Regions from separate parts of the Pseudoflavonifractor intestinihominis genome, predicted to be linked through region 1. Evidence: predicted binding sites of a transcription regulator. Region 1 holds the regulator's gene; each other region holds the start of a gene.
What was found. Region 1 encodes Rex, which represses fermentation and respiration genes when NADH is low (regulators of the CRP and FNR family bind a similar motif). Its sites were predicted from a motif close to ATTGTTAANNNNTTAACAAT; they were not measured.

Region 1 (7,864 bases):
CTTCCGGGGACTGGAGGACGGCGCGTGGGTGTACTTTGTCCACTCCTATTGCGGTGTGGCCGCGTCGGAGGAGGACGTGATCGCCCGCACGGAGTACGGCGTGTCGGTGGTGGCAGCGGTGCGCAGCGGCAATGTGTACGGCTGCCAGTTCCACCCGGAGAAGAGCGGGGAGACCGGCCTGCAAATCCTGAAAAACTTTGGGGAGCTGAACCGATGAAACTTTTTCCTGCCATTGACATGAAAGATAGTAAGGTCGTAAGGCTTTACAAAGGAGATTTTGCAACGGTCCACCAGGTTGCCGACGATCCCCTCACTGTAGCCCGTGCTTTTTACGAAGCGGGAGCGCGCCACATCCACATGGTGGACCTGGACGGGGCCCGCAGCGGTGTGCGGGTCAACTTCCCCATGATCTATCAGGTCATCCAGAACTCCGGCCTCAAGGTGGAGCTGGGGGGCGGCATCAAGACCGAGCTGGACGTGATTACCGTGGGTGAGGCCGGGGTGGACCGGCTGGTCATCGGCTCTGCGGCGGTTACCAACCCCGGCCTGGTGTCCTATGCCCTGGGGCTCTACGGGGACCGGGTGGCCGTGGGCATCGACAGCCTCAGCGGCAAGGTACGCACCGCCGGATGGGAGGAGAACTCCGGCCTGGACTACCTGGAATTCGCCGCAAAAATGGAGTCAATTGGCGTAAAGAATATTATCTTTACAGATATTGCGACAGATGGGATGCTGTCCGGCCCATCCTATGACCAGCTGGCACAGCTCCAGAAGACGGTGTCCTGCAACATCACCGCATCAGGGGGCGTATCCTGCCTGGACGACATCAAGCGCCTGCGGGATATGGGCCTCTACGGCGCCATCATCGGCAAGGCCTACTATGCCGGGACCATCGACCTGGCGGAGGCGGTAAAGGAGGCTGGGGACCAGTGCTAGCCAAACGGATCATTCCCTGCCTGGACGTGCGGGACGGCCGGGTGGTCAAGGGAGTCAATTTTGTCAACATCCGAGACGCGGGCGACCCGGTGGAGCTGGCCAAGTACTACTCGGACGCGGGGGCGGACGAGATCGTCTTTCTGGACATCACCGCCACCAGCGACAACCGGGACACCGTGGCCGACGCGGTGGAGCGGACAGCGGAGCAGGTCTTTGTGCCCCTGACCGTGGGGGGCGGCATCCGCACCCTGGAGGACTTCCAGCTGCTGCTCCGGGCCGGGGCGGACAAGATCTCGGTGAACTCGGCGGCAGTGAAGGACCCCACCCTCATCTCCCGAGCGGCGGAGCGGTTCGGCTCCCAGTGCGTGGTGCTGGCCATCGACGCCCGCGGCAGGGGAGACGGCACCTGGGAGGTGGTGACCGCCGGCGGCCGCAACCCCACTGGGCTGGACGCGGTGGAATGGGCCAGAGAGGGCCAGCGGCTGGGGGCGGGGGAGATCCTCCTCACCTCCATGGACGCCGACGGCACCAAGGCGGGCTTTGACCTGCCCATGACCAAGGCCATCACCCAGGCGGTGGGCATTCCAGTCATCGCCTCGGGGGGCTGCGGGAGTCTGGAGCATTTTGCCCAGGTCTTTGAGGAGACCGGCTGCGACGCGGCCCTGGCGGCGTCCCTCTTCCACTTCGGCGAGCTGACCGTGGAGGAGGTCAAGGAGTACCTGCGGGACCGGGGCATCCCGGTCCGCCGGCCGGAGAAGAGCGAGTGGATGGGAGGCCGTCTGCATGTTTGATTTGGACCAGCTGTTTCAGAAGTCGGAGCTGATTCCGGTGATCATCCAGGACGCGGACACCCTGGAGGTGCTGATGCTGGGCTTCACCAACAAGGAGGCGGTGGAGCTGACCCTGAAGACCAAGACCGCTTGGTTCTGGAGCCGCAGCAGGCAGAAGCTGTGGAACAAGGGGGAGACTTCGGGCCATTTCCTCCACGTGGAGCGGATGGTCACCGACTGCGACACCGACACCCTGCTCTACTTCTGCCATCCCGTGGGTCCCACCTGCCACACCGGGGCGCGGAGCTGCTTTTTCCGGGAAATTTCAATGGAGGAATGACATATGAACGACGAAGTTTTGAAGCGACTCTATCAGGTGGTGCTGGACCGGAGGGCCAACCCCCAGGAGGGGTCCTACACCTGCTATCTCTTTGACAAGGGCGTGGACAAGATCCTCAAGAAGGTGGGGGAGGAGTGCGCCGAGACCATCATTGCCGCCAAGAACGGCGTGCAGGAGGACACGGTGAACGAGTGCTCCGACCTGCTCTACCACCTGATGGTCCTGCTGGCCGCCCAGAATATCCCGCTGGACGCGGTGCTCTCCGAGCTGGACCGCCGCAGCGCCAAGATCGGCAATCTGAAGCAGATGCGGGTCACCGACCACAACACCTGAATATAAAAAGGCCATATCCGATAGACAGCGGATATGGCCTTTTGTTTGGATCTGTAGTATACTGTTGCCAGACATAAGTTCTGCCGCAAGGAGGAATTGGAAAATGAATGCATTTACCTATCATGTGCCCACGAAGGTCATTTTCGGTGAGAATACGGAGGCCCAGGCCGGGCAGGCGGTCCGGGACGCCAGGGGCAGCAATGTGCTGGTCATCTACGGCGGCGGCAGCGCGGTGCGCAGCGGCCTGCTGGACCGGGTCACCGCCTCGCTGGAGGCGGCCGGACTGCCCTGGCAGGCGGTAGGCGGCGTGCAGCCCAATCCCCACCTGGGGCTGGCCCAGGAGACGGTGGACAAGTTCCAGGGCAAGGGCATCGACTTTGTACTGGCGGTGGGCGGCGGCAGCGTGATCGACACAGCCAAGGCGGTGGCCCACGGCCTGGCCCGGCCCGAGGTGCCCATCTGGGACTATTACAGCGGCAAGGCCAAGGTGACGGCCTCCCTGAAAAAGGGCTCCGTCCTCACCATTGCGGCGGCTGGCAGCGAGACGTCGGACTCCGCTGTGCTCACCAACGAAGAAAACGGCCAGAAGAAGGGTATCAACACCCCCTTCAACCAGCCGGATTTTGCCATCATGAACCCCGCCCTCACCTGTACGCTGCCGCCCGAGCAGACGGCCTGCGGCGTGGCCGACATCATGATGCACACCATGGATCGGTATTTCAGCGTCCAGACCGACAACGCCCTCACCGACGGCATTGCCGAGGCGCTGCTCCGCACGGTGATCGAGTACGGCCGGGCGGCCATGGACGACCCCAATGACCTGAAGGCCCGGTCTGAGATCATGTGGTGCGGCAGCCTGTCCCACAACGGCCTCACCGGTCTGGGCCAGCCCAAGGACTTCTCCACCCACGCCCTGGGCCATGAGCTCTCCGGCATGTTCGACCTGCCCCACGGGGCCAGCCTGACCGTCATGTGGCCCGCCTGGGCTCGGTATGTGTACCGGGATGCCCCCGGCCGCTTCGCCCGCTTTGGCCGGAACGTCTGGGGCATCCAGGAGGAGGACGAGGAGCGGGCTGCTCTGGCGGCCATCCGGGCCACAGAGCGGTACTTCTGCGATGTGCTGAAGCTGCCCATCTCCTTCAAAGAGGCCGTGGGGATACAGGGTGAGTCAGTCCTCCGGGACCTGGCGCTGCGGGCCACCTACTACGGCGGCCGCAGGGTGGGACAGCTCCACCCCATGGAGAAGGACGAGCTCTATCTGGTCTATCAGCTGGCCAACCACTAAAAAAATGCAGCGGCGCCCACCGGGCGCCGCTGCGGTTTGACGGTCAGCCCTTCCAGAAGCTGACCTTGCTGGGGTCGTACTGGTCCACTCTGGGCCGCTCCTCGGCGGGCCAGCCCAGAGCCACGATGCCCACGGGGAGCACCGTGCCGTCCAGCCGGAAGTAGCGGGTGAAGCCCTCGATCCGCTCCGGCTTGGGGGCCACCGCGCACCAGCAGGCGCCCAGCCCCTGGTGGACCGCCTCCACCAGCAGGTTCTCGATGGCGGCGGCACAGTTGACGTAGAGATACCCCTCGTCCGATTCGGCGGTGCGGTCGCCCAGCACCAGCACGGCGGCCTGGGCCTGACGCATCATGCCCGTGTAGGGCTGGAGGGAGGGCATGTCGTCCAGGGTCTTCCGGTCGGTGATGACCAGGAACCGCCAGCTCTGCGTATTGCGGGCGGAGGGAGCGTTCATGGCGGCGTGCAGCAGCTCGGTGATGACCTCCTTCGGGATGGGGCGGTCGGTGTAACGGCGGATGCTGCGGCGGTCGAACAGTTCTTTCAGCATAGGGTGTTCCTCCTTTGAGTGTGCGGATAATAAAACCGCAGTAGGCAGGTATCTATTCTAGCATAAGTAAGGGAAAATAGAAAGCCGGACCGGGCACGGCAGGCGGATTCCGTGAAAAAAATTGACAAGTGCACGGCGCTGCGGTAAACTATAAAAATAAGCGTGAAACCCCGTTTGACGGGAAACAGCCAACCAAAACAGAGTGAGTGTGATAAGACAATGAGAAAGCAGAAGGTATCCAGCGCAGTGATCCGGCGGCTCCCTCGGTATTACCGCCATCTGAACGATCTCTTTCAAGCCGGTACCGTTCGAATCTCCTCCAACGCCCTGGGGAGCTCCATGGGCCTGACCGCCTCCCAGATCCGGCAGGACCTGTCCTGCTTCGGCGAGTTCGGCCAGCAGGGGTATGGATATAACGTAGAGAAGCTGCGGGGAGAGATCTCCGATATTCTGGGCATGAACCGCTCCCATACGGCGGTGATCCTGGGCGCCGGCAACCTGGGTCGGGCGCTGATCGAGAACTTCCACTTTGAGAAGAACGGCTTCCAGCTGACGGCGGCCTTTGATGTCAATCCCGCCATTGTGGGCAGTACCATCGGCGCTGTGACCATCCGCCACGCGGATACCCTGGAGGAGTATCTGGCGGAGCACCCCACCAGCGTGGGCGTGCTCACCGTCCCCGGCCGTGTGGCCAACGACCTGGCGGAGCGGCTGGTGGCCGCCGGCGTAAAGGGCATCTGGAACTTCACCAACATCGAGCTGAACCTGGCCGAGGGGGACAATGTGATCATTGAGGATGTGCACTTTGCCGACAGCCTGTTGGCCCTGAGCTATATGATCTCCGACGCGGACGACGCCCGGGAGTAAGGAATGAGACGAATTGCGGCAGCCCTGCTGGCCATGCTTCTGCTGGCCGGCTGTGTGGCGGCGGTGGCGGCGGGCGGCAGCTCGTCCGACCCGCTGCTGACCCAGTCCTATATTACCAATACCTATATCCCCGAAACGGTGGCGCAGGCGGACAAGGAGATCCAGTCCGGGCTGGGGAAAGTCTATGATGACGCGCTGGACGAGCTCAAGGCTCAGGCGGAGCTGTACCAGGCCCGGGCCAATGCGCTGGCGGGAGAGGGGGGCGGGTACGCCGCCTCCTTTACCGAGCAGCGCTTCAAGCACGGGGACGTCATCACCCTGGACACCGGCTCCAGCGGCATGCTGCTGGCCGGGTCGGCCACCATCTCCTACGCCTCAGGCGGCGGCGTGGTGGACATGACCACCGCCGCTGATGTGGCCTCCGGTGCGGCTATGACGGCGCAGCACCGCTATCTGGCCGCGGAGAACACCCTCTGCCAGCTGACTGTCACATCCGACACTGCCGTGCTGGCGCCCCAGGGGTTCTACTCCGTGGTAAAGAGCGACGCCACGGATTACAACGAACTGGCCAATGCCCTGAAGGAGATGGGGCTGTTCAAGGGCGGCGACACGGCCTACGGCGACGGGCTGATGCTGGAGAACGCCCCCACCCGCATCGAGGGCCTGATCATGTTTCTCCGCCTGCTGGGTGAGGAACAGGCGGCCCTGGCCACAACGGAGCCCTGTCCCTTTGTGGACGTGCCCGCGTGGTGCCAGAGCTACGTGACCTATGCCTACGCCAAGGGGTACACCAAGGGCGTGGGCGCGGACAGCGAGGAGCTGTACTTTGCCCCCTATGTCACCATCACCTCCGGTGAGTACATGACCTTTGTGCTCCGGGCGCTGGGCTATCAGGACAGCGGCAGCAACCCGGATTTCCAGTGGGATTCGGCGCTGCTGCGCAGCCTGGAGCTGGGGTGCATCACCGACGGGGAGTACAAGCTGCTGGTGGAGGAGCCCTTCCTCCGGGCCCAGGTGGCCTATGTGTCCTATTACGCGCTGGACGCCAAAATGAAGTCCGGCGGGACCCTGCTCAGCCATCTCGCTTCTGCGGGGACCCTGGACTCCGCCAAGGTCAAGAAGGTACAGGCCGGCGTGGTCACGGAGCGAATTGCATAAGCACAGCCCCCGGCGGCAGCCGGGGGCTTTCTCTTTGCCTGTGTGGGGCGGGCGGGATGCCGCACCAATCGGAGGGCGGGGCATAGTATGAAGTGAGGCCGCGCAGGAGAAGCCGCCAGGGCAGGCTCCGGCAGCCGGTCTCCATTTCATTTCAGGAGGTACTTCATTATGGGGTGCTGCAATAACGGTTCCGGCTGGGGTGGCGGCTGCGGCTGCCTGTGGATCATCATCCTCATCATCATCCTGTGCTGCTGCTGCGGCGGCGGGAACTGGGGCGGCTGCGGTTGCGGCTGCAACAACAACGGCTGCGGCAATAACTGCGGCTGCTGAGAGAGCAGGCTGAACATAAGAACAGAGGGCCGGGCGCGGTAGCGCCCGGCCCTCTGTCATGAGAGCGGGGGAAGAAGGGGGACTCAGCCGCCCAGCTGGGCGATGCCCTTGCGGATGCGGGCGAGGGCCTCGTCCCGGCCCAGGATGTGGCACAGCTCCACCGCGCCGCCGGGGGTGACGGCCTTGCCGGACAGGGCGGTGCGCACCGGCCACATGATCCGGCCGTTCTTCAGCTCTAGCTTTTCCGCCAGGCCGATGAGGGCGTCATGGATGGCGTCGTAGGTCCAGTCGCTCAGGCCCTCCAGCACGGGGAGCACCTGCTTGAGGGCCTCCAGGGAGTTTTCCTCGTTGGTCTTCATCTTCTTGTGGCAGTAGAGCTCGTTGGAGTACTCGGGCAGGACGTCGAAGAAGTCCACCTGGGGGGCGATGTCCAGCAGGGTGTCGCACCGGGGCTGGACCAGGGGGGCGATGAGCTTCAGGTCGATGCCGGGGGTCTTGACGGCCTCCCGGAGATAGGGCTCGGCCAGGGCATAGAAGTCCTCGGGGGAGAGCTCGCGCAGGTACTTGGCGTTAAAGTAGCGCAGCTTCTCGATGTCGAAGATGGCGGGGGACTTGGAGATGCCGCCGATGTCGAACACCTGAGAGAGCTCCTCCAGGGAGAAGAACTCCTGCTCGCTGTACTCGCCCCGGGGGGACCAGCCCAGCAGGGTGACGTAGTTGACCACGGCCTGGGACAGGAAGCCCTGGGCGATCAGGTCCTGGTAGGAGGGGTCGCCGTGGCGCTTGCTCATCTTGTTGTGGGCGTCCCGCATGACGGGGGAGCAGTGGATATAGGTGGGCACCTCCCAGCCGAAGGCCTGATAGAGCAGGTTGTACTTGGGGGCGGAGGAGAGGTACTCGCTGCCCCGGACCACGTGGGTGATGCCCATCAGGTGGTCGTCGATGACGTTGGCGAAGTTGTAGGTGGGCAGGCCGTCGGACTTGATGAGCACCTGGTCGTCCAGGGTGTCGTTGTCCACGGTGATGTCGCCGAACACGGCGTCGGAGAAGGTGGTGGTGCCGCCGGCGGGGATCTTCTGGCGGATCACGTAGGACGCGCCGGCGGCGATCCGGGCCCTGGCCTCCTCCAGGCTCAGGGAGCGGCAGGGGTCGGCGGCGCGGTCAAAGTTGCCACTGTCCTCCTCGCTCTCAGTCTTCTCGCAGAAGCAGTAGTAGGCGTGGCCCCGCTCCACCAGCAGCTCGGCGTACTTGCCGTAGGTGTCCCGGCGCTCGGTCTGGACATAGGGAGCCACGGGGCC
Region 2 (7,864 bases), on a different contig from region 1:
AGAGAGCGCTCCAGGGCGGAGCGGTCCCGGCCCGACACGCTGTGGGCGGCGGTGAGCAGGGCGGCGGGCACCATGAAGTGGTGCTCCGGCGTGTGCATCTCCACGCCGGGCAGGGACATCATGGCCTCCAGCATGTCCAGCGGCGCCACCGGCCCGCCCCGGTCAAAGGCGTCCAGGCACAGCGCGATCATCTCAGGATAATGGCCGGAAATGGTGTCCATTGTAAGACCTCCACAGACAAAATTGGGCCCGCTGGGGGCTCCTCTGTCCCTTATTGTAGGACGGAGAGAGAAAGCAGGGTAGAAAGAAATCCTCATTTCTTGGTAAAAATTTGCGATGTTTTGCATAAAATCCCGTTGGCACAATGGTTCCGACGGCGAAAGACTGGGCAAAATACGAATTTTTGTAGACCAACCTTGACTTTGTGTGGTATACTTTATTATGGGTTTTTATGGCCCGTATTTTTGATGAAAAGGGAACGATGCACATGAATTCGCGCTATGACGTTGCCATCCTGGGCTGTGGCGAGGCCGGTATTTACGCCGGCTACGAGCTGATGCTCAGGAACCCCGGCCTCAAGGTAGTGGCCCTGGACCAGGGCGCCGACATTTACAGCCGCAGCTGCCCCATCGTGGCGGGCAAGGTGAAGGAGTGCATCCACTGCAAGATCTGTGACACCATGTGCGGCTTTGGCGGCGCCGGCGCCTTCTCCGACGGCAAGTACAACTTCACCACAGCCTTTGGCGGCTGGCTCACCGACTTTATGGACGCCAAGGAGGTCATGAGCCTCATCGACTATGTGGACTCCATCAATGTCAAGCACGGCGCCACCACCGAGGTCTACTCCACCTCCACCCCCGAGGCCCGGGCCCTGGAGAAGAAGGCCCTGGAGTACGACCTCCACCTGCTCCAGGCCCGCTGCAAGCACCTGGGCACCGAGAACAACCTGAAGATCCTCCAGAGCATCTACGAGACCGTCAAGGAGGGCGTGGAGTTCCGCTTCCACACCGCGGTGACCAAGATCGAGCGCCTGGGAGAGGAGGGCTACCGCCTGACCACCGACAAGGGCGATACGGTGGACTGCACCTATTTCGTCGCCGCCCCCGGCCGGTCCGGCGCGGAGTGGTTCGCCAACCAGTGCAAGGACATGGGCATCGAGCTCATCAACAACCAGGTGGACATCGGCGTCCGGGTGGAGCTGCCCGCCAAGGTCTTTGAGCACATCACCGACGTGGTGTACGAGTCCAAGCTGGTCTACCGCACCAAGCAGTACGGCGACCAGGTCCGCACCTTCTGCATGAACCCCTACGGCCACGTGGTGGCGGAGAACGTGGAGGGCATCAACACCGTCAACGGCCACTCCTACTCGGACCCCGCCCTCCGCAGCGAGAACACCAACTTTGCCCTGCTGGTGTCCAACCGGTTCACCCAGCCCTTCAATGAGCCCTACCGGTACGGCAAGCATATCGCCTCCCTGAGCAACATGCTGGCCGGCGGCGTGCTGGTCCAGCGGTTCGGCGACCTGGTGGGCGGCATCCGTACCAACGAGCACCGGCTGAGCAAGTCCTTTGTCCGGCCCACCCTCACCGCCGCTACCCCCGGCGACCTGTCCCTGGCCCTGCCCAAGCGGCAGCTGGACGACATCATCGAGATGATTTACCAGCTGGACAAGCTGGCCCCCGGCACCGCCAACTACGACACCCTGCTCTACGGCGCGGAGGTCAAGTTCTACTCCTCCCGCCTGGCCCTCTCCCATGAGCTGGAGACCGCTCTGCCCAACTTCTTCGCCATCGGCGACGGCGCCGGTATCACCCGCGGCCTGGCCCAGGCTGGCGCCTCGGGCGTGAAGGTGGCTCAGGTCATCTCGGAGCGGCTGAAGTAAGAGCCCCCCGGACAACGGGACATAATGTTTGATACGGGGCCGCCCAGGCAGGCGGCCCCGTATTATCTGCCGCTATTTATCCAGACTGTAATCTTGCGGCAGAGCGGAAACGGCGAAAAACCGCCAAATGTCCAGGAGACGCATAATGGCCTTTGTACGGCCTGTATCCAGATGTATATGCAGGGCAAAGGGCCTGTAAGAAAACTGTAAATTCTGTCGTATCAGGGGTTTTCCACATTATCCACATAGTTTTCCACAGGCAAGCCGGAAGGTGGATAACCTGGGGATATACAAAAATAGTTGACATAAAACTGTGTCAAGTGTAAAACGAACGGCGGAGTGCACAAACTTGCCGCAGGTCCGCCTCAGACCGGGACTCAATCCTCCACAGGGGGACAGTTGTCCACAGTCCCGGCGGGGAAGCGCACGTCAGGAGGTTGTAAAATGGGAGATACCATTGCCGCGGTGGCGACCCCCATGGCCAGGGGGGCCATCGGGATTCTGAGGCTGTCCGGGCCGGAGGCGGTGCGGGCCGCGTCGGCTGTGTTCCGGCCCGCCGGCGGGCGGCCCCTGGAGGCCTATGAGGGCCGCAGGCTGGTGTACGGCACCCTGTACGACAGGGAGGGGCACCCCATCGACCAGGCCCTGGCCACCTACACCAGGGGGCCGGGGAGCTACACCGGCGAGGACACGGCGGAGCTCCAGTGCCACGGCTCTCCGGCGGTGCTCACCTTGGGGCTGGAGGCGCTGTTCGCCCAGGGGGTGCGCCAGGCCGGGCCGGGGGAGTTCACCCGCCGGGCCTTCCTCAACGGCAGGCTGGACCTGACCCAGGCCGAGGCGGTGGCCGACCTCATCGACGCGGAGACCTCCTCCGCGGTGCGGCAGGCGGCGGGCCAGCTGTCCGGCGCCCTGGGGCGGCGGGTGGGGGCGGTGTACGACGCCCTCACCGACCTGACCGCCCACTTCTGCGCCGTGCTGGACTACCCGGATGAGGACATCGACCCCTTCCGGGCGGAGACCATGGAGGAGGCCCTGTCCGCCGCGCAGAAGGAACTGTCCGCCCTGCTGGCCACCTATGGCCGGGGCAGGCAGCTGGTCCAGGGGGTGCCCTGCGCCATTGTGGGCCGGCCCAACGCGGGCAAATCCTCCCTGCTCAACGCCCTGGTGGGGTACGACCGGGCCATTGTCACCGACATCCCCGGCACCACCCGGGACACCATTGAAGAGAAGTGCCGCATGGGGGGCGTGCTCCTCCGGCTCATCGACACCGCAGGCATCCGGGATACCACGGATACCGTGGAGCGGCTGGGGGTGGAGCGCAGCCGGGCGGCCCTGGAGGGGGCCGGCCTGGCCCTGGTGCTCATGGACCCCCACGGCGGCATAACCGGGGGGGACCTGGCCATTCTGGACCAGGCCCGGTCGGCGGCGGAAAAGGTGATCGTGGTGCTCACCAAGTCCGACCTGCCCGGCGGCGAGGCCCCGGGGCTGGCCCTGGAAGGGGAGGATTGCCCGCCGGTGGTCTCCCTCAGCGCCAGGACCGGAGCGGGACTGGAGCAGCTGGAGCAGGCGGTGGCCGGGCTGTTCCCCCAGGGGGAGGAGAACTGGGGGGAGCTGCTCACCAACGCCCGGCAGGCCGAGGCGGCGGGGAGAGCCCTGGAGGCGGTGGCCTCCGCACGGGCCGCCCTGGCCGCCGGGATGCCGGCCGACGCCATTTTCTCCGACGTGGAGGCGGCCCTGGACGCTCTGGGCGCCCTCACCGGCCGGTCGGTGCAGGAAGATGTGACGGACCGGATTTTTTCCCGTTTTTGTGTGGGAAAGTGAGCGTAAAAAGGAAAAATCCGTATGAAAACGCGGGCAGGAAGGGATTCCTGTCCGTGTTTTTTATCAAGAACAGGTAAAATTCCAGGCAAAATCCCGGGGGTATTCGTCAAAAAGACGGAAGAAAAAAGATTGCAAAAATTGATAATATTTTAACAATAAAAGGCCGTTTTTTTAAATAAGATTATCAAATATATACTTTTCACAGAAAATAACGAACCTTTCTTGAAAGATGGCAAAAAAAATAATGCAGTTTTCACATTGACAATATTTTAACAAGTAGGTATAATGCGAATCGTTAAAAAAATATCAAATGAGCGGACCCACCGCTCTCACCCATTCTTGAGGAGGCTGCACAGATGAACGAGCAGAAAACGGCAACCGCTATCATCGACAATATCGAGGCGCTCGAGGCCAAGATGGCCGCCATGCGTGAGGCCCAGAAGGTATTCGCCACCTACACCCAGGAGCAGGTGGACGCCATCTTCCTGGCCGCCGCCACCGCCGCCAACCAGGCCCGGATCCCCCTGGCCAAGATGGCCGTGGCCGAGACCGGCATGGGCGTGGTGGAGGACAAGGTCATCAAGAACCACTACGCCGCCGAGTATATCTACAACGCCTACAAGCACACCAAGACCTGCGGCGTGGTGGAGGAGGACAAGGCCTACGGCGTGAAGAAGATCGCCGAGCCCATCGGCCTCATCGCCGCCGTCATCCCCACCACCAACCCCACCTCCACCGCCATCTTCAAGACCCTCATCGCCCTGAAGACCCGCAACGCCATCCTCATCTCTCCCCACCCCCGCGCCAAGGGCTGCACCATCGAGGCCGCCAAGGTGGTGCTGGACGCCGCTGTGAAGGCCGGCGCCCCTGAGGGTATCATCGGCTGGATCGACGTGCCCAGCCTGGAGCTGACCACTCAGCTCATGCGCGACTCCGACCTGATCCTGGCCACCGGCGGCCCCGGCATGGTCAAGTCCGCCTACTCCTCCGGCAAGCCCGCCCTGGGCGTGGGCCCCGGCAACACCCCCGTCATCATCGACGACACCGCCGACATCAAGATGGCTGTCAGCTCCATCCTCCACTCCAAGACCTTCGACAACGGCATGATCTGCGCCAGCGAGCAGTCCGTCACCGTGCTGGCTCCCATCTATGACGCCGTGAAGAAGGAGTTCGCCGCCCGGGGCGCCTACTTCCTCAAGGGCGACGAGCTGGACAAGGTCCGCAGCATCATCCTCATCAACGGCACCGTCAACGCCAAGATCGTGGGCCAGAGCGCCCACGCCATCGCCAAGCTGGCGGGCGTGGACGTGCCTGTGGACGCCAAGATCCTCATCGGCGAGGTGGAGAGCACCGATCCCTCCGAGCCCTTCGCCCACGAGAAGCTGTCCCCCGTGCTGGCCATGTACAAGGCCGAGAGCTTTGATGAGGCCCTCCAGAAGGCCGAGCGGCTGGTGGCCGACGGCGGCTACGGTCACACCTCCTCCCTGTACATCGACGTGCGTGAGACCGAGAAGATGGCCAAGCACGCCGCCGCGATGAAGACCTGCCGCATCCTGGTCAACACCCCCTCCTCTCAGGGCGGTATCGGCGACCTGTACAACTTCAAGCTGACTCCCTCCCTGACCCTGGGCTGCGGCTCCTGGGGCGGCAACTCGGTCTCCGAGAACGTGGGCGTCAAGCACCTGCTCAACATCAAAACCGTGGCGGAAAGGCGTGAAAACATGCTCTGGTTCAGAACTCCCGAGAAGGTCTACTTCAAGAAGGGCTGCCTGCCCGTGGCCCTGGACGAGCTGCGCTGGGTCATGAACCGGAAGCGCGCCTTCCTGGTCACCGACAGCTTCCTCTATCAGAACGGCTACACCAAGGCCATCACCGACAAACTGGACGAGATGGGCATCGTCTACACCGTGTTCTCCAACGTCCAGCCCGACCCCACCCTGAAAAATGCCCAGGAGGGCGCCGCCGCTATGGCCGCCTTCAAGCCCGACTGCATCATCGCCATGGGCGGCGGCTCCGCCATGGACGCCGGCAAGATCATGTGGGTCATGTACGAGCACCCCGAGGAGAACTTCCAGGACATGGCCATGCGCTTCATGGATATCCGCAAACGTGTCCACACCTTCCCCAAGATGGGTGAGAAGGCCTACTTCGTGGCCGTCCCCACCTCCTCCGGCACCGGCTCCGAGGTCACCCCCTTCGCCGTCATCACCGACCAGAACACCGGCGTGAAGTACCCCCTGGCCGACTACGCCCTGCTGCCCAACATGGCCATCGTGGACACCGACAACATGATGAGCCAGCCCAAGGGCCTGACCAGCGCCTCCGGCGTTGACGTGCTCACCCACGCCCTTGAGGCCTATGCCTCCATCATGGCCACCGACTACACCGACGGCCTGGCCCTGAAGGCCATGAAGAACGTCTTCGAGTACCTGCCCACCGCCTACGCCGACGGCACCAACGTGGAGGCCCGTCAGAAGATGGCCGACGCCTCCTGCATGGCCGGTATGGCCTTCGCCAACGCCTTCCTGGGCGTGTGCCACTCCATGGCCCACAAGCTGGGCGCCTTCCACCACCTGCCCCACGGCATCGCCAACGCCCTGCTCATCAGCCTGGTGGTGGAGTACAACTCCGCCGAGTGCCCCCCCAAGATGGGCACCTTCTCCCAGTATCAGTACCCCCACACCCAGGCCCGGTACGCCGAGTGCGCCCGCTTCTGCGGCATCCAGGCCAAGGACGACGCCGAGGCCGTCAAGAAGCTCATCGCCAAGATTGAGGACCTGAAGGCCGCCGTGGGCATCAAGAAGACCATTGCCGAGTACGGCGTGGACGAGAAGTACTTCCTGGACAACCTGGACGCCATGGTGGAGCAGGCCTTCGACGACCAGTGCACCGGCGCCAACCCCCGCTACCCCCTCATGAGCGAGATCAAGGAGATGTACCTCAAGGCCTACTACGGCAAGTAAGCGCGCGCAATAAAAAACAACCGAAGCCGTCCGTTCCGCAGGCAGCGGAACGGACGGCTTCTTTATTATCAAGGGACAGAACGTCCTATTTCCGAACCTGTCAATTATGATGATATTCCAAACGTGTAGTCCACAAATATAAATGATAAAATATCGAACCGAAAGGTTGCTCATACGAAAAGAATATGGTATATTTAAATAAAAAGGAGGTGATTAAAATGTTTATATAATGCGAAATGCACAAATTTTGGCAAGAGGTTTATGAAGCATGTCATTTAAATAAGAGAAAGTAAGGAAGACTTATGAAGAAAGTTATGTCTATTATACTTTCGGCGGTTATCCTTACGAGTGCGTTATGCACTTATACTTATGCTCTTGACAGGAAAAATGATAGCGCCGAGAATAAAATTACGCAGGTCGCAACGGAATATCTCTCGCGAGCTACACGAAATATGTATCTATTTGAAGATAATGACCTTGATTCTTTGTCAATTGCTTTAGTTATGGAAAACCCCTTAAATATATAGCAATTTAAGCAGAATAGAATTGAGTTAAGAGAATTTGCTGATAACTTAGAGCTAGTAAATGACAAAGTTTCATATTATAAATATGTTCGTTCTGCACAAGAAGGCTTCGTAAATGATTTTACTCAGAAATATACAGTTAAAAATATACAAATTTGCGATAATGTTGCAGTGGCTAATATAACTGAATTGTTGACTTGGCAATATGTTGACTATGATCTTCCATCTGCTGCCGAAATAAACTATAATGTTACATTAATCATGACGGAGGATAAATGGCTAGTTGCTTCGGTAGTGGCACCTGAAGAATATTTTGATCAAAAATACATTATTGGAGATACGGAATTCAACCTTGACACAAAAATTACTCAGTTTAATGTACGTTATGCAACTGAAAAAGCTGAATATAACGCTTATTTAGAAAATGAGAATAGAATTTCTGAGGCCCCTACAATTATTCGTACTAGTAGCTATGACCCTGACAAAGCTGTAGCCTACGCACAAAAATGGGCAATGTCCCGAAATGATGCCTTTATTGACTTTGGAAACGTAGACTGCATGAATTTTGCTTCTCAATGCATCTATGCTGGACTAGGTGGCCCAGAAAATACACCTGACACAGATTACATGGACAAATCAGGAAGTGATAAAACAGAGAGATGGTATTGGAATGA
Region 3 (7,864 bases), on a different contig from region 1:
GAATGTGATATGGGATACAGAAGCAACTTCTTGCTGACGGCAAAACCGATGACGGAAGATCTCTATCAGAGAATCAGCGATGAACTGAAACAGTATGTTCCGTACATCATGTGTGAGTGCATGGAAGACGGGGCTGGGGTTTGGCTGAATGAGGACGATACATGGTATAGCTGCCAGAGTGATATGATTCAGCTCTCCAAAGACTTCCCTGACACTTTTTTTGAACTGTCTGTCGAAGGTGAAAATCACAACGATGACTGGAGAGCCTATTTTTCCGATGGTAAGTATCAGGTAAACGATGCCCTGCGGCTGTTCTGGCCATTTATCCCAAATGAACTGCGCGAGGACCACTCGGACGAGGACGCTTTGGACTATGCCGGTTGTGCCAGGCTTGAGCATCTGAAAGTGATAAGGGCAGCAATTTATCATAGCCTTCGAATACTCTTGGCAAAAGACGAAAAGGACTTTCCGTGGGATGAAGATTTGATCCAGGCAGCTGAGGCTATGTGCAGAAAATTCCTTGCATCAAAAGGTTTTGTAGTTCCGGCGGCTGAGCAGCCTGATGGCAAGCAGGAAAAAGACGGAGGAAACGATGATGAACGAGAAAAAACATGAACGCTTTATCCGTATTGTTGAGCGGCGTATGGATGTCCTGATCAACGATTTTGAGAAGTTGGGAAACTGCGCTTCCAAGGTGTCATATGACTATACTGAAGAAGAGGTCATGTGTATTGTGGAGGAGCTGGAGCGGCAGGTCGCGCTGCTGCGTGAACGCTTTGCCGGAAAGAAGAGCTTTACTCTTTCCGTGGATGCCAATACACCCGAGCAATAGAAAATTTGTACAGAGGCAATTCCGATGATCTGACCAATTGCCCAAGCATTATTGTAAAAGACAAAGACGCCTGTGCTGAGCATAGGCGTCTTTTATTTTGGGCCCAAGCATAGGTGAGCACCAGAATTACAATGAAAAGGCCGAAGAAAAGGGCAAGGTTCAGTTTACTTTTTCTCCATTTATATAAGGGATATTTTATGCTCAGTCAGGAGGTGTTTCTCTTGGAACTCTACTCTCGCAGCCAGGCTGCTGCCATGTTGGGAATCACAGTACGGAAACTGGATATGCTCCGCGCCAATAGACTGATTGGCTATTACCAGCCATACCCTGGAGGGAAGGTACAGTTTTCGCAGGCCCATATTGAGAAGTATCTCCAGCGGATTGAAAAGCCGCCCAGGGCAATTACAAAGTCCAGATAGGTGGTCACCTTATCAGAAAACAGCACACGCGGCAGAAGCCTTGCCACGTGTGCTGTTCTATTACATTCAAAAATACTGTATCCTTATCCAAGAGACATAGTCAACTTACTACCATTTTGGGAGGGCACTCGTAACCTCTTTTGTAACCTCAAATGTGAAAATTAAGTTTTGTAACCTCTAAATAACCCTATATATTGTGTCCAAAATTAGTCTAATGAACTATATATAGTACCACGTTGCAACGACGGAATGCGAATGGCAAAAAACAAGTTTAGAACAATTAGATAAAAAAATCCCGGAAAACCGAGGTTTTCCGGGATAATTTGAAACATTTTAGCGCTTGGAGAACTGGGGAGCACGCCGCGCGGCCTTCAGGCCGTACTTCTTACGCTCCTTCATACGAGGATCGCGGGTCAGGAAGCCGGCGGCCTTCAGAGCGGGACGGAACTCGGGGTCCACGTTCAGGAGGGCGCGGGCAATGCCGTGACGGATGGCGCCGGCCTGGCCGGTCACGCCGCCGCCCACGACAGTGGCGACGATATCCACCTTGCCGACAGTGCCGGTGGTGTTCAGGGGCTGACGGACCACCATCTTCAGGGTGTCCAGGCCGAAGTAGTCGTCGATGTCACGGCCGTTGATGGTGATGGCGCCAGTGCCGTTGGGGAACAGGTGCACACGGGCCACGGAGGACTTCCGACGGCCGGTGCCGTAGAGATAAGGCTTCTTGCTCTTATACATAGTTCAGTTTTCCTCCTTATTCCGCGGTCCAGGCCTCGGGCTTCTGGGCGGCCTGGTTGTGCTCAGCGCCGCGATAGATGTGAAGCCGGGTCAGAGAGTCCTTGGTGACGATGTTGCGGGGCATCATGCCGCGGATGGCCACCTTCATGGCCAGCTCGGGCTTCTCCTGCATCAGGATGCGGTACTTGGTCTCCTTGAGGCCGCCGGGATAGCCGGAGTGGGTGCGATAGAACTTCTGCTCGCCCTTCTTGCCGGTCAGGACAGCCTTCTCGGCGTTGATGATGACCACGTAGTCGCCGCAGTCAGCGTGAGGAGTGTACTCGGGCTTGTGCTTGCCGCGCAGCAGGTTGGCGGCGGTGGCAGCGGTCTTGCCTAGGGGCTTACCGGCCGCATCGAGGATGTACCACTTGCGGACGATGTTTCCCTTGTTGGCCATAAAAGTGGACATAGGTGAAACCTCCATTGCTTTTATATCTTCCAAATCTGGACTTAACAGAATCAAAGCTCCACCTGTACAAGTGGAGCGTTTTGTATTATAATGCACTCGTTTCAAACTGTCAACGGCTTTTTTCATGTTTTTAATTTATAAATATGAAATCTCCGTTTTTCTCTCGTTTTCTTCCTTATACTCTCTCATACTAATTTTCATTTTTTAATTTATTTTCGTCAAAAAGTGAGGTTTCCCTATGAACACCAAGCTCCTGAGCTACGTCCGCCGCTGCGTGGAGGACTACGACATGATCAAGCCCGGCGACCGGATCGCCGTGGGCGTGTCCGGCGGAAAGGACTCCGTCACCCTGCTGGCAGCCCTGGCAGGCCTGCGCACCTTCTACCCCGTGCCCTTCACCGTGGAGGCCTTCACCCTGGACATGGGCCATGTGGACGGCGGCGAGGGCATGGACTTCACCCCGGTGGCAGAGTTCTGCAAGACCCTGGACGTGCCGTACACCATCCTGCCCTCGGAGATCCACCACATTATCTTTGACCTGCGGAAGGAGAAGAATCCCTGCTCCATGTGCGCCAAGATGCGACGGGGCGCCCTCCACAACGCCCTGATGGACCACGGCATCCACAAGATCGCCCTGGGCCACCACTTTGACGACGCAGTGGAGACCTTCTTTCTCTCCCTCTTCTACGAGGGCCGCATCTCCTGCTTCCAGCCGGTGACCTACCTGGACCGGACCGACATCGTGCAGATCCGCCCCCTTCTCTATTTAAGCGAGGCCAGCATCCGCACCATCGCCACAAAGGAGGGCTACCCAGTGGTCCACAACCCCTGCCCCGCCGACGGCTTCACCAAGCGGCAGGAGATCAAGGAGCTGGTCCACAGACTGGACAAGCAGTATCCCGGCCTGAAGCAGCGGGTGCTGGGGGCTATGCAGCGGCTCCCCCTCCCCGAGTGGGGCCCGGTGAATCCCCGCCGCCGTCCCCTGCCCGACGTGGGAGGCGAACAGCCGTGAAAATCGCGGTGATGGGCTACTCGGGCGCGGGGAAATCCACCCTGTCCAGGGTGCTCTCCCAGCGGCTGGACCTGCCCCTGCTCCACCTGGACAAGATGCAGTTCACCGCCAACTGGCAGGAGCGGGACCGGGCGGAGGCCCTGGCCATGGTGGAGGCATTCATGTCCCGGGACAGCTGGGTCATCGACGGCAACTACTCCGGGTTCCTTCAGGAGCGCAGGCTGGAGGAGGCCGACCTCATCCTCTTTCTGGACCTCCCCCGGCTCACCTGCCTGCGCCAGGCCTGGGGACGGTACCGCCAGTTTCGCGGCCAGGTGCGGGAGAGCGCCGCCGACGGATGCTGTGAAAAGTTCGATCTGGAATTTTTCCGCTGGTTGGTGTGGGACGGGCGCAGCAGAAAACGGAGGGCCCGGTACCGGAGCCTCATGGCCCAGTACAGCGCAAAGGCCGTGGTGCTGAAAAACCGGGCCCAGATCCAGGCCTTCCTGGCCCGTTTCCCGGAGTCCGCTCCTACATCCCTCTGAGAAGCACGCCCCCGGCTGTCCTGACGGACGGCCGGGGGCATTTGTATGCTGCATTTCGCTCACTTGTACTGGCGGCCCAGAGCGTCGGCGGTCAGAATGGCGGCGCACACCTTGTCGGCGGTGATCTCCATGGGCATGTTGTAGATGCACCCGCCGGGCACGCAGGCGGCCTCTGCCACGGCCCGGATCGTCTCCATATCGGCGTCGGCCAGGCCCAGGCCGGCCAGGGTGGTAGGCAGGCCCACGCTGTTGCAGAAGCCCAGCACCTCTTCGATCTGATCCATGGGGGCGTTCTGGAGCACCAGCTGGGCCAGGGTGCCGAAGGCCACCTTCTCGCCATGGTACATGCCCCTGGTCTCGGGGGCCACGGTGAGGCCGTTGTGGATGGCGTGGGCGGCGGCCAGGCCGCCCGACTCAAACCCCAGCCCGGACAGGTAGATATTGGCCTCAATAATGTTCTCCACCGCCCTGGTGCACACCCGGCGCTCCACCGCCAGCTTGGCCTTCAGTCCGTCGGCAAGCAGGGTGTCATAGCAGGCCCGGGCCAGCACCAGGGCCGCGTTGGTGGCCTGTCCCCCCGCGTTGCTGACGGCCCGGGCATCCGCCGCCGCCCTGGCCTCGAACCAGGTGGACAGGGCGTCTCCCATGCCGGACACCAGCAGCCGGACCGGCGCCTTGCTCACCACGTCGGTGTCCACCAGCACGATATTGGGGTTGGAGGGCAGCTGCAAATACCGGTCAAAGACCCCGTCGTCGTGGTAGAGCACCGACAGGGACGAGCAGGGCGCGTCGGTGCTGGCGCTTGTGGGGACCACCGCCACCGGCTTGCCGCCGTAATAGGCCAGGGCCTTGGCGGTATCCAGAACCTTGCCGCCCCCCACGCCCACCACCACGTCGGCCTCCAGCCGGGCCATGGCGGCCTTCATGCGCTCGATCTCCGTCCTGGAGCACTCGCCGTCAAAACACTCGAAATGGACCTCGCAGCCGCCGGCCCGGAAGCCCGCCTCCAGCCGCTCCCCCATCCGCTCGTAGCCCGACCGGCCTATGAGCACAAAGGCCCGCTGTCCCAGCGGGCGGATATGGGCGCCGATCCGGTCCAGCTCCCCCTGTCCCTGAATGTACTTTCCCGGTGCAATGATGATGTTGGCCATATGTCAGCGCTCCTCACTGTACGGCGGCCTGGCCGCCGCGCTTTTCTGCTATATCAAAGCACCCTGAGTATATATTTATGATAATTATTTGTCAATCTTTCGCCGGGATTTTTTACAATTTTCCCCTGCTTCCCCGGCGGACAGCCCATTGACAACCGGTGCCGCCGCGCATAAAATGGAAAAAACACACGTCCGGGAGGGACCAGATATGACATTGGAAGCGCTGCGGTACGCCCTGATGGGGATATCCGCTTATCGGAATATGATGGACGAGCCCCTGATGAAGGAGGTCTCCGCCCTGCTGGAGGCCATTGGCGGCGGCCGGGGCGGCGAGGCCCTGGAGCGGTACTCCGGCGTGTTCTACCGCCTGCGGCAGGAGGGGTATGAGACTCTGGGCGGCTGGCTCCACGACAAGCTCCGCTATGAGGACGGCCCCTATCCCCGTCTGGTGGAGCGGGGCGGCGAGGACAAGGAGCTGACCGCCGCAGCGGAGCGGGATGTGGAGGTGCTCAGCCAGCTCTCCGGCCTGAGCGGCGGGCTGATCCTCAGCAAGATCGGCGCCCTGCTGCCCCCCGATGCGGCCACGGTCCCCGCCAAGCTGCCCCGCTGGAGCGGCGGCGTACCCTTTGACTTTGCCTCTCTGACCGAGTTCTACCGCCGCAGCGGCGCGGGCCTCTTTGCCCGCAACCGGGCCTTCCTGTGGGAGGAGGGCGCCCTGCGCCCGGTGGACAACCCGGACTGCACCGACGGCGCGGAGCTCATCGGTTACGAGCGGCAGCGGGACAAGGTCATCGCCAACACCCGGGCCATGATGGAGGGCAACCTGGTCAACAACGTGCTGCTCTACGGCGACCCGGGCACCGGCAAGTCGGTGACCGTCAAGTCCCTGCTCACGGTGCCCGGCTTTGAGGACCTGCGGCTCATCGAGGTGCGGAAGGAGGAGCTGGGCGAGCTCCACGACCTGATCCCCACCCTGGCGGGCCGGCGGCACAAGTTCATCCTCTTTATCGACGACCTGGCCTTTGACCAGGACGACAAGACCTACTCCGTCCTCAAGACCATCCTGGAGGGCGGCCTGGAGCGCCGTCCCGCCAACGTGGCGGTGTACGCCACCTCCAACCGCCGCCACCTGGTGCGCCAGACCTTCTCCGACCGGGCCGGGGACGAGGTGGACCGCACCGAGACCATCGCGGAGAAGACCTCCCTGTCCGAGCGGTTCGGCCTGCGCATCCCCTATCTGGCGGTGGGCAAGCCGGAGTTCCTGGACATGGTGGAGCGGATGGCCGACCTGTACGGCGTCTCCATGGACCGGGACACCCTCCGGGCCGAGGCGGTGAAGTTCGAGATGCACCATCCGGGAAGGACGCCCCGCACCGCCCGGCAGTTCATCGCCAGTCTCAGCATGTAATCTGTCCTCTTCGGGGGCAATTTGTAAATTTTCTTTGAACCCCCTTGAAAATTACAGTACGAAGGATTATCATAGCGTTAGCACTCAGAAGTTCCGAGTGCTAACGCTATGTTGTTGATACGCATCTTTTTATATATGGAGGCAGATATCATGGAAAAGAAACAGTTTCAGGCGGAATCCAAGCGCCTGCTGGACCTGATGATCAACTCTATCTACACGCACAAGGAGATTTTCCTCCGTGAGATCATCTCCAATGCCAGCGACGCCATCGACAAGCTGGCCTACAAGTCTCTCACCGATGACAAGGTGGGCCTGAACCGGTCCGACTTCAAGATTGTCCTCACCCCCGACCAGATCGCCCGCACCCTGACCATCAGCGACAATGGCATCGGCATGACCAAGGAGGAGCTGGAGGAGAATCTGGGCACCATCGCCCGCAGCGGCTCCCTCCAGTTCAAGCAGGACATGGACCAGGACAAGAAGGCCGACGTAGACATCATCGGCCAGTTCGGCGTGGGCTTCTACTCCGCCTTCATGGTGGCCGACAAGGTCACCGTCACCAGCAAGGCCTACGGCTCCGATCAGGCCTGGCGCTGGGAGAGCGAAGGCGCCGAGGGGTACACCATCGAGCCCGCGGAGAAGGCCGGTGTGGGCACCGACATCGTGCTCCACATCAAGGCGGACACCGACGACGAGAAGTACGGCCAGTACCTGGAGCAGTACCGTCTGGACGACCTGGTGAAGAAGTACTCCGACTACATCCACTACCCCATCCAGATGCTCATGCACAAGTCCCGCCAGAAGGAGCGCCCCGCCGACGCCGGCGAGGACTACAAGCCCGAGTGGGAGGACTACGACCAGTGGGAGACCCTCAACTCCATGGTTCCCCTGTGGCAGCGGCCCAAAAACGAGGTGACCGCTGAGGAGTACAACAACTTCTACAAGGAGCACTACGGCGACTGGGAGGACCCCATGTCCGTCATCCACGTCCACGGCGAGGGCCAGGTGGAGTACAAGGCCATGCTCTACATCCCCGGCCACGCCCCCTATGACTTCTACACCCGCGAGTACGAGAAGGGCCTTCAGCTCTACTCCTCCGGCGTGCTCATCATGGACAAGTGCGCCGACCTGCTGCCCGACCACTTCCGCTTTGTCCGCGGCGTGGTGGACTCCGCCGACTTCTCCCTCAACATCTCCCGTGAGGTGCTCCAGCACACCCAGGTGCTGAAGATCATCGCCACCAACCTGGAGAAGAAGATCAAGGCCGAGCTGCTCAAGCTGCAGAAGGACGAGCGGGCCAAGTATGAGACCTTCTGGGCCGCCTTTGGCCGT

Region 2: the regulator Rex is predicted to act here: its motif matches at 3,841-3,860, upstream of adhE (bifunctional acetaldehyde-CoA/alcohol dehydrogenase).
Region 3: the regulator Rex is predicted to act here: its motif matches at 5,201-5,220, upstream of WMO64_RS09215 (glycerol dehydrogenase).

What each region holds. Positions count from the first base shown of each region.
Region 1 is NZ_JBBMFK010000002.1:113,300-121,163, reverse strand. It holds gene hisH (imidazole glycerol phosphate synthase subunit HisH) at 1-217, shown strand, start outside; gene hisA (1-(5-phosphoribosyl)-5-[(5-phosphoribosylamino)methylideneamino]imidazole-4-carboxamide isomerase) at 214-936, shown strand; gene hisF (imidazole glycerol phosphate synthase subunit HisF) at 930-1,727, shown strand; gene hisI (phosphoribosyl-AMP cyclohydrolase) at 1,720-2,046, shown strand; gene hisE (phosphoribosyl-ATP diphosphatase) at 2,050-2,379, shown strand; gene WMO64_RS01910 (iron-containing alcohol dehydrogenase) at 2,483-3,664, shown strand; gene WMO64_RS01905 (nitroreductase family protein) at 3,708-4,211, opposite strand; gene WMO64_RS01900 (redox-sensing transcriptional repressor Rex) at 4,431-5,078, shown strand; gene WMO64_RS01895 (hypothetical protein) at 5,082-6,236, shown strand; gene WMO64_RS01890 (hypothetical protein) at 6,405-6,566, shown strand; gene gltX (glutamate--tRNA ligase) at 6,650-7,864, opposite strand, start outside.
Region 2 is NZ_JBBMFK010000019.1:13,224-21,087, reverse strand. It holds gene WMO64_RS11505 (DUF5714 domain-containing protein) at 1-221, opposite strand, end outside; gene WMO64_RS11500 (NAD(P)/FAD-dependent oxidoreductase) at 488-1,882, shown strand; gene mnmE (tRNA uridine-5-carboxymethylaminomethyl(34) synthesis GTPase MnmE) at 2,327-3,703, shown strand; gene adhE (bifunctional acetaldehyde-CoA/alcohol dehydrogenase) at 4,060-6,666, shown strand; gene WMO64_RS11485 (amidase domain-containing protein) at 7,362-7,864, shown strand, end outside.
Region 3 is NZ_JBBMFK010000013.1:34,384-42,247, forward strand. It holds gene WMO64_RS09180 (hypothetical protein) at 1-8, shown strand, start outside; gene WMO64_RS09185 (hypothetical protein) at 10-615, shown strand; gene WMO64_RS09190 (hypothetical protein) at 593-832, shown strand; gene rpsI (30S ribosomal protein S9) at 1,585-1,989, opposite strand; gene rplM (50S ribosomal protein L13) at 2,006-2,437, opposite strand; gene WMO64_RS09205 (tRNA lysidine(34) synthetase) at 2,676-3,449, shown strand; gene WMO64_RS09210 (P-loop NTPase family protein) at 3,446-3,973, shown strand; gene WMO64_RS09215 (glycerol dehydrogenase) at 4,033-5,124, opposite strand; gene WMO64_RS09220 (ATP-binding protein) at 5,333-6,532, shown strand; gene htpG (molecular chaperone HtpG) at 6,683-7,864, shown strand, end outside.